One region of the Sphaerisporangium sp. NBC_01403 genome, then DNA from elsewhere that is predicted to be linked to it. Evidence: riboswitches for the same ligand, from Rfam matches in the RefSeq annotation. Region 1 holds a riboswitch; each other region holds the start of a gene.
What was found. Region 1 has a riboswitch for cyclic di-AMP ahead of OG589_RS35170 (NlpC/P60 family protein). Riboswitches for the same ligand answer to the same signal wherever they lie in the genome.
Positions count from the first base shown of each region.

Region 2: linked by a shared signal. The riboswitch ahead of OG589_RS26890 (coiled-coil domain-containing protein) and the one ahead of OG589_RS35170 (NlpC/P60 family protein) in region 1 are both predicted to bind cyclic di-AMP.
Region 3: linked by a shared signal. The riboswitch ahead of OG589_RS18880 (CHAP domain-containing protein) and the one ahead of OG589_RS35170 (NlpC/P60 family protein) in region 1 are both predicted to bind cyclic di-AMP.
Region 4: linked by a shared signal. The riboswitch ahead of OG589_RS29320 (hypothetical protein) and the one ahead of OG589_RS35170 (NlpC/P60 family protein) in region 1 are both predicted to bind cyclic di-AMP.

Region 1 covers NZ_CP109534.1:7,840,278-7,842,471, forward strand. Annotated here, with positions in the region: gene OG589_RS35165 (amino-acid N-acetyltransferase) at 1-177, opposite strand, end outside; cyclic di-AMP (ydaO/yuaA leader) riboswitch at 548-762, shown strand; gene OG589_RS35170 (NlpC/P60 family protein) at 915-1,847, shown strand; gene OG589_RS35175 (LuxR C-terminal-related transcriptional regulator) at 2,031-2,194, opposite strand, start outside.
Region 2 covers NZ_CP109534.1:6,044,779-6,046,972, reverse strand. Annotated here, with positions in the region: gene OG589_RS26895 (M50 family metallopeptidase) at 1-387, shown strand, start outside; gene OG589_RS26890 (coiled-coil domain-containing protein) at 456-1,376, opposite strand; cyclic di-AMP (ydaO/yuaA leader) riboswitch at 1,432-1,567, opposite strand; gene galT (galactose-1-phosphate uridylyltransferase) at 1,631-2,194, opposite strand, start outside.
Region 3 covers NZ_CP109534.1:4,175,529-4,177,722, forward strand. Annotated here, with positions in the region: cyclic di-AMP (ydaO/yuaA leader) riboswitch at 839-988, shown strand; gene OG589_RS18880 (CHAP domain-containing protein) at 1,003-1,686, shown strand; gene OG589_RS18885 (ABC transporter substrate-binding protein) at 2,178-2,194, shown strand, end outside.
Region 4 covers NZ_CP109534.1:6,566,402-6,568,595, reverse strand. Annotated here, with positions in the region: gene OG589_RS29325 (OsmC family protein) at 1-230, shown strand, start outside; cyclic di-AMP (ydaO/yuaA leader) riboswitch at 844-987, shown strand; gene OG589_RS29320 (hypothetical protein) at 1,286-1,894, shown strand; tRNA gene OG589_RS29315 (tRNA-Lys) at 2,018-2,094, shown strand.

The DNA.
Region 1 (2,194 bases):
GGCGACCCAGAACTCCTGGACGTCCTCGTAGAGGGTGACGGTCGACTTGCGCAGAAGGCGCGGGCCGTCGCCGGAATAGGTGTCGACCAGTCGCCTGATGGTGCGGACGTCCGGAGTGCGGGCTCGCCTGACGACGAGCGTGCTGCCGGCGCGTCCGGGCTCCACGACCTGCTCCATGACGGGCCAGCGTATCCGGCCGTAGCGGCGGAACTCTCGTGGTCCTGAGGGGTCGCGCGCCATAACGGACGGACCTAAAACCCCTTCAGCTCTCGCCGCTGTCGCGCTCGGTAGCCGATCGAGTGCAGCGCGTCGAAATCACCGGCCTTGTCGACATTTCATGGCTGATGCGATGGCGGACCTGCGACTTTCTGCGTCAAGTACGCCCCAAAGACCCCTAAAGCCAGGGTAACGTGGGCGCGGCATCACAGCAGGCGTGATCTTCTCGTGACGCGCTGGTTGTGAAACCTCAACAGAATTCGCAGTTCTGGTTGAGCACGAACCTCGACTGCACTAGTGTCCAGCGTCAATGTCGGTCATCGCGCAACGGTGACTGAAACCGCCTAATCCCGGCCACATCCAAAGTGGCGGGGAACCGGGGACCCAATGGTGAGAGACGGGGCGACACCCCCGGCGCACCACCCCTGGGGTGAATCCGAGAGGGAGGCATCGCGATCCTCCATGGTCACGATGGTCACGCACTCGGTAGGGCTACTCCGGCCCGAACCCGTCAGCTAACCCGGTAGGCGGCCGAGGAGAGGAGCTCGTTGGTGCAGCCTAGGCGCACGCCTGGAAAGAGCGCGGGCAGGCATGCCCGCTCCCGAGAGCGGAGCCCGCGTTCCTGGCTCGGCACGGTAATGGGAGCGCCCCGGCGTCTCCCGCGCCGTATCGCGCTCGTCACCGTCACCCTGACGGCCGTGACGTTCGGGTCGCCTCTGATAGCCGCGACCGCAGAGCCCAAGCCCAGCCTGAACCAGCTGAAGACCCAGGTCGAGCACCTCTACAACGAGATCGAGTCGCTCACCGAGCAGTACAACGGCCAGAAGGAGCGCCTCAAGCAGGCGCAGCGCTCGGCCGACCTCGCCAAGAAGACCCTGGCCAAGAGCCAGACCGATCTGGAGGAGAAGCGCCGCAAGGCCGGGCTGTACGCGCAGGACGCCTACATGACCGGCGGCATCGACTCCTCGCTCGCGCTCGCCATGTCGGGCGACCCCGCCCGATACCTCGACCGCGCGGCCACGACCTACGCCCTCCAGCTTCAGCAGGGCGAGGAGGTCTCGCAGATCACCAAGGCCATGGACATGGCCGAGCGCGCCAAGGCCAGCGCCAAGGCCCGCGAGGTCGAGGTCAAGAAGCTCGTCACCGACCTCGCGTCCCAGCGCGACAAGATCCGCACCCTGGTCGCCAAGACCGAGAGCAGCCTGTTCAAGCGGGCCCTGTCCCAGGCGGGCCAGTCGTTCGGCAGGGCGACGAAGATCGACATTCCGATCCCCGGCCAGGGCAAGGCCGCCGAGGCCACCAAGTGGGCGCTGACCCAGCAGCTCAGGCCGTACGTCTGGGGCGCCGCGGGCCCGACCACCTTCGACTGCTCCGGCCTCGTCATGTGGGCCTACCAGAAGGTCGGCATCAGCCTCCCCCACTACACGGGCGACCAGTGGACCGCCGGCACCCACGTGTCCCGGGAGGACCTTCGCCCCGGCGACCTGGTCTTCTTCTACAGCGACCTGCACCACGTGGGCATCTACATCGGCGGCGGCATGATGGTGCACGCGCCTCACACCGGTGACGTGGTGCGGGTGGCCCCGCTGGGCAACCGGCCGTTCGCCGGCGGCGTGCGCATCGCCGACTGACCTCCAGAAGCAGACCCTCCAGAAGCTGACGGACCCCCAGAAGCAGACGGACCTACCGAAGCAGCCTGACCCGCCGGAACAGGCCGGTCCGCTACGCCTGAGAGCGGCGAGGCGGCACGCCGGGCAGGCAATGGCTTCGGGCCTGCCCGCCGTGCCCCCCACCCCACACGGTGCCCTCCTCGGCTAGATGAGCCTGCGGCGCGCCGCCCAGGCCACCGCCTCGATCGCGGTGGCGACGCCGATGCGGTCGCAGATGCCCCGGAGGCGCCGCCGCACCGTGCGGCCGCTGACATCCAGCCGGCGACCGACCCTGTCGACCGTCACGCCCTTGGCCAACTCGGCGAGCA
Region 2 (2,194 bases), 1.8 Mb from region 1:
CAGGCGGCCTTCGGCGGCGGCGAGCGTGATGTCACCAGCCCGATGAGCGTCGTCGGCGCGGGCCGCATCGGCGGCGAGATCGCGGCGGCCCCCGTCCCGGTGGAGAACAAGATCGTCGGGCTGCTCCAGCTCCTCGCCGGGGTGAACCTCGCGGTGGGCCTGTTCAACCTGATCCCGCTGCTGCCCCTCGACGGCGGCCAGATCGCCGGAGGGCTCTGGGAGGGGCTCAAGCGGGGGTACGCCCGGGTGCGCCGGCGTCCCGCCCCCGGCCATGTGGACATCGCCAAGGCCCTGCCCCTGACGTACGCGATGGCGGCCGTGCTCCTGGTGATGGGCACCCTGCTCATCTACGCCGACATCGTCAACCCGATCCGCCTGTCAGGCTGACCGGCGCCTCCAGTGCGGCCGCCGCCCGGCTCGGCCGCCGCCCGGCTCGGCCGGCGGCCGGTCGGTGGCTAGTACATCGAGACGTGCACGTGGTCGAAGTGGTTCGCGGTGACGCCGCCGCGGTTGGACATGGCCCGCCACCCGGGGAAGCCCAGGTTGTAGATCCGCTGCTTGTAGATGACGTACTTCACGCCCAGCTTGCGGCCGTTCTTGATGGCCCACGCGGCGACCTGGTCTCCCAGCGCGGCCTGCGCGGCCGAGGGCATCGCGCCGCCGGAGCTGAGCATGAAGTCGCATGCCCGGCCCAGCGGGTGCTCGCCGCCGTCGTTCTCGGCGCGGTAGCAGCCGACCGGGAAGCTGAGGGAGAAGTGGCTCTTCACCTCGGCCCGCATCAGCCGCGTCCTCGGAGTGATGTTGTCGCTGCCGGTGGGAAGCTCCGGCGCCCATGACCCGTTCGCCTTCTTGCCCGGCGCGGTCGGGATGAGCTGGTCGAGCTTGTCCTTGATCTGCCCGATCAGCTTCTCGGCGTCCTTGCGCTGGGCCGTCACCTGGACGACGTCGTCGCGGAGCTGCGCGGTCAGCTTGGTGGCGTCGTCGGCGGCCTTCTTGCGGGCGTTCCTGGCGGAGGTGAACCCCGACAGCTTGGCCGACTGCTCGGCCTGGAGCTGCTGGAGCATGGCGGCGTCACCGTATCCGGGGGACATGAGCTCGCCCACCATGCCGAGGCCGCCGGCCTGGTAGCGGAGCTGGGCGATGTCGCCGACCTGGTTCTCCGCCGCCTTGAGGTCGGTCTCGGCGCTCGCCAGCCGCTCACGGGCGGACTTCTCGGCGGCCTTGGCCTTGGCGACGGCGACGCGCTTGGCGTTGTACTCGCCGATCAGCTTGTCGACCTTCTTGCCGAGGGAGGCGAGCTGAGACTTGAGCTGTTTCTCTGTGGGTTTGGGGGCGGCGTTTCCCGCCGTCGCCTGGCCGAGCATGAGCCCGGCCACGGTAAGGAAGCTGGCGGCCGCATAGGCGTAGCGGCCCGAAGTCGGGGGCAGAGCCCACTCCTCTCCATCTGCCGACCGGGTTAGCTGACGGGTTCGGGCCGGAGACGCCCTACCACGAAGTGGATTCACCCCAAGAACCAATGGGTCCCCGGTTCCCAGGCGGGGCACCTGGGATTAGGCGCACCGACCGATACGGCCGGTGTGCGATGGATGGTAGTGGTAAAGGCCTGGTTATGGCGACTCTTGGGCCTAAATCACCCCAGGTCATCCTGCGACCGGAGCAGCCTGGCCGCCTCCTCGGGGAGGACGTCGTTCACGAAGGCGCCCATCGCGGACTCCGAACCGGCCAGATACTTGAGCTTCCGCTCGGCTCGCCGGATGCTGAACAGCTGGAGGTGCAGGTAGGCCAGGTCGCGCCCGGTGCGCACCGGGGCCTGGTGCCAGGCCGCGACATAGGGCATCGGCACGCCGAACAGCCCGTCCAGCCGCCGGAGCACATCGGTGTAGAGGGGGCCGAAGGCGGCACGCTCCTCGGCGTCCAGCGAGCACAGGTCGGGCACCTGGCGGTTCAGGTAGACGTGCACCTCGAACGGCCACCGGGCCGCGGCGGGGACGAACGCCGTCCAGTGGTCGTTCGACGCCACCAGGCGCGTCTCGGCCTTCCGCTCGGCCGCCAGCACGTCGGCGAACAGGTTGGCGCCCGTCCGCTCCCGGTATCGCCCGGCGGAGGCCAGCATCTGCCGGGTCCGCGGCGTCACGTAGGGATAGGCGTAGATCTGGCCGTGCGGGTGCCCCAGCGTGATGCCGATCTCGGCGCC
Region 3 (2,194 bases), 3.7 Mb from region 1:
GGTCACCGCGGCCGTTCCAATGGCGTGAAATACCTGCAGCCGCTGATTTCGGGGCGCATTCGACGGGCTGTCCGTGGACGGCGCCGAAGGAATTCGCGCGCCGGTACGCGGCCTCGCCGTACAGGTCCAGGGTGAGGTCAGCGCCCGTCGCCGCCCTGGTCGTGGCCCTGGTCCGCGGGCGCGAGCACGGCCGGGGTGGCTCATGGGGGATATTTCACCATCCATCCCTCCGATCGCCATGGGCACCGGATGCCTTTCGTGCCCGGTTCACGAGCCGCGCGTTCCGCCGTACACGGAAAGGACGTCCGTACCGGGCCGGATGGAGTACGTCATCGTGATCTCGTTCGGGTAACGCAAACCGGAAATCCCGGCATTTACCGTTAACGGTATTCGCCGCTCATGAATAGCAAAGGAGGGCTTTCGGCGGCCATGCCACGACGGCCGGCCACGTCATCACACGTACCAGCCGTGGGCTCACGTCACTTCAGTCCCCCTTGACACGGCAGCGCGAACCTGCGCAACTATCACTTTCGCCCGGCCCGGCGCGATGGCCGCTCCGGTGCCGCCGGTCACGTGCCCGGCGGGCGGAGGGTTCCTCCGCACCCAGGTCAAGGCAGGTGAACCGCCACCCCAAGCCCCTGCGCCCCGGCGTGGTCAAGGCGGGTTTGCCGTCCAGGCCCCCCATCCAGCCCGGACTTTTGTCCTGTTTGCATGTGTTTGTCCGATGTATTACTCTGAGTGGACTCCTGGTACAGGTACTGCCTGTTTGAGTACCCCGCTCGTGCCGTGGAGATTGCACAGCGCGGCTCGGTCCTCTGCGGAGATCCCTCTCCCGCCGATACGCGCTACGCCGAGTCCGCGTCGCGCGGAGCCGGGGACCCACCTCCTCTGGGGTGAATCGGGGCCGTCACTTCCCACGGACGCTCCCGTAGGGCGACTTCCACGCCCGAACCCGTCAGCTAACCCGGTAGGCGGCTTGGAAGAAGGAGTATCCCCTTGTCAATGTCGATACATCGGCTTCTGGACGCCCCAAAGAACCATCTCAAAGCCTTCGCCTTCGGCGGCCTGGTCGTCGCCCAGGCCGTGGCGGGCACGACTCTCGCGGCCCACGCCGCCTCCGCCGACGACACGGGCCGCAACCTCGCGGCCGCCGAGGCCCCGAACACCGTGAAGGCTCCGGAAACCGTGCGGCAGGTCTCCGCCGAGCAGCTCCTGAAGCTGGCGGAGCGACAGGTCGGCATCTCCGAGAACAGCGCTGGTGGCGGCACCAAGTTCCACTCCTGGTACATGAGCTCCCCGAGGGCCAAGGAGACCGTGGCCCGCGACAGCGGCTCCATCGCCGGGTACGCCGACGCCGCCTGGTGCGACATGTTCGTCTCCTGGGTCGGCAGCCAGCTCGGCATGCAGGACACCGTGGGCGTCGACGCCTACACCGTCGCGCACGCCAAGTGGTTCGCCTCGCAGGACCGCTGGGGCAGCACTCCCAAGCCCGGCGCGGTCGTCTTCTTCGACTGGGGCCGCAGCAAGAACCTCGACAACATCGACCACGTCGGCTTCGTCATCAAGGACAACGGCGACGGGACGATCAAGACCGTCGAGGGCAACACCGGCAACGGCAAGGTCGAGATCCGTACCCGCCCGGCCTCCCAGGTCGTCGGCTACGGCTACCCGAGCTACGCCGCCTGACATTACCTCCCGGGCGCTCTCCTTCTCGCGGGGCGCCCGCCCTCCCGACCATCGAAGGCGCCCCTCCCCCTCCCGCGGAGGACGCCCGTTCCCCTCGGTGCCGTACGGCCGGCGACCCACTCCGCCGGCCGTACGGCACCGTGCTTTCTCCAGGTCCGGGAGCCGGGCGATCCCGTGGCGCATGGATGATTTGCGCCCGACTGTGCCGGTTAACGGTGGGAGCGCTCCCAATACCGCCAATGGTCCTTATCGCGCACAACGTCTGATTTCAAGCTCCTAACAGCCCCAGGAGTAACAGTTAGGTTTCAGCATATTGACGCCAGCATTGCCTATCGGGGACTCTTCGTGGGAGCGCTCCCAAACTTCGCTCGCGAGGCAGCCCCTCGCGGGATCACGACTGAGGGATCCAGCACATCGCGGGGCCCGACTGTCGGGGCCGGCCCTCGATGCCACCTCCCAACGATCGGGCAACCACCTGAGAGGGGTCCGGAATGAAGAACAACATGCG
Region 4 (2,194 bases), 1.3 Mb from region 1:
CGCAGCGCGGGCACAGGCTCGTACGGCTGGCGATGACGGTCCAGGCGGACAAGGTCGAGCCCACGCTGCTCGGCCCGGTCACGATCACTTACGACGTCGAGCTGCCCGAGGGCGACGCGCAGGCGGACGAGGTCTTCCGCGCCGTGGCGCACCGGGTCCATGAGCGGCACTGCACGGTGAGCCGCTCCCTGGAGAAGGGCACCGAGGTCAAGGTCGAACTGCCTGAATAGCCGCCTGGCCCGGCGGGTCCGGCCGTACCCGGTCATCCCAGCGAGTTAGACCGAATCTATACCCTGGGATGACGAGTAGCTCAGGCCCCGGTATGTAGTGTTAAGGCAGGTCAAGAGGGATGCGACCAGCCGCCCGAGAGGGCGCCGCAGAGCTTTTTGCCGGAGAAGGACGCGGTGGGGGACCGCGTCCATACTGCGGGACCGCCCGATGCGTTTGGGGGAAGGCATCGGCGCTGGACCGTATAGATCGGGGCCGGGCAGGCGGGGGACTGCCCGGCCCCGATTCATGTCTCCCGGCCTTCGGCCCTGAACGTTCCGCCGCACGTCCCCGCTCGCGCACGCCCGTCTCGTCGTACGGGCGTGCGCTTTCTTTCGCCGCCATTCGGGTGACCCTCTTCATCACCGGTCACACCGGTCACACCCGTCACATTGATCTCCCATCCGGCCCCTACGCTTAACTCGCCATGCGCCCAGATGTCCGAAGTATGGGGGTTTGTGGTGCGAAGGTAGATCTAATAATGCTTTGTAGTCATTTCGTTTGCTTTGTCCTGACTCGGTGGGTAAGGTTTCAACCACGAAAGAGACGGTGACCTGGTCTTCAGTCCGAAGGCCGCCGACTCGAATGTCGAATCTCCAGGGCTCCAGGGCTCGGGGGAACCGGGGACCCAATCCCTTGGGGTGAATCCGCGCGAGCGGTAGGGCGTACTCCAAGCCCGAACCCGTCAGCTAACCCGGTAGACGTGATTGGAGAGGAGACCCGAGTGGAGCACCCCACTCCGCGCAGTCAGTCCACCGGGCAACCCTAGACCCGGATCTTCGCCGTCAGAAGCGGCAAGTCGGCTGGTAGCAGCCGTGCACCGAGCGACACACCCTCTGTGACACATGGTGGCGAGTGCCACCGCTAACCGACCACGTACGAATGCGGGCTCAGCGCCGCGATGGACCGTGAACCGGTCTCGCTTACGCCCTGAGAACGCTTTCCATCCCCCGCACCGAACTCTTGACCACTCGGAGCGCGGGTCCCCTTGTCTTCTGATGAAAGATCCTTCCCTCCCATGGCCTTTTTCCAGAACACCCCTAGAAGTCGATGGACATCTCGCTTCGCCGGCGTAGCCCTCGCATGCGCCACCGCCGTCTGCACGACCGCCACGGCCCGCGCCGACGACCAGCCGGTCACCTCCGTTCCGGTCCAGGCCGAGAAGCCGATGTTGCTCAAGGGCTCTACGAAGGCCTCCTACTTCTGGGACGACGCCTCCGGCCGCATGGGTGACACGGGACTGCCCGCCATCGGCAAGCCCATGCAGAAGGGCCTGTTCGCCAGCCCCTGCTGGCCCCTCGGCACCGAGGGGTACGTCCTCTACAAGGACAAGAAGGCACCCTTCTTCATCGGTGACCGCGGCCCGGGCATCCCGTCCGAGAGCGGCGTCATGCTGGACATCGACGGGAAGACCTTCGCGGAGCTGACCGGCGGAACCTTCAGCAACTCCTCCCTCGTGGTGACCGGCTTCAACGCCGGCCACATCAAGGTCGACTACGTCATCACCAAGTGGGGCGACGGCGTGGGCAAGAAGAACTACCCGGTGCCGTTCTCGAGCGGCGCGTGGGGCGTCATCGACAAGAACCCCGCCAAGCCCCCGATCCCGGTGGTCCTCGCCGCCGACTGACCCCCGGAGCCCCCCCCGCGCGGAAGGCCTCCCGGGAACCATGTGAAAGCCCCACAAGAAGGCACGTAAAGCCACCGCGGATGTGCGGAGGTTGGCCAGGACTGCTAAAGTCACCGTAGTCACGCGCCGCTAGCTCAGTTGGTTAGAGCAGCTGACTCTTAATCAGCGGGTCCGGGGTTCGAGTCCCTGGCGGCGCACCACAGCTTTGATCGGTGACCTGGGCGCTCTCCACTTCGCGGAGGGCGCCCACAGTCATTTCCGGCCCCCTTGCGCTCGGAGCTTGGCGGGAACCGCCCCTGG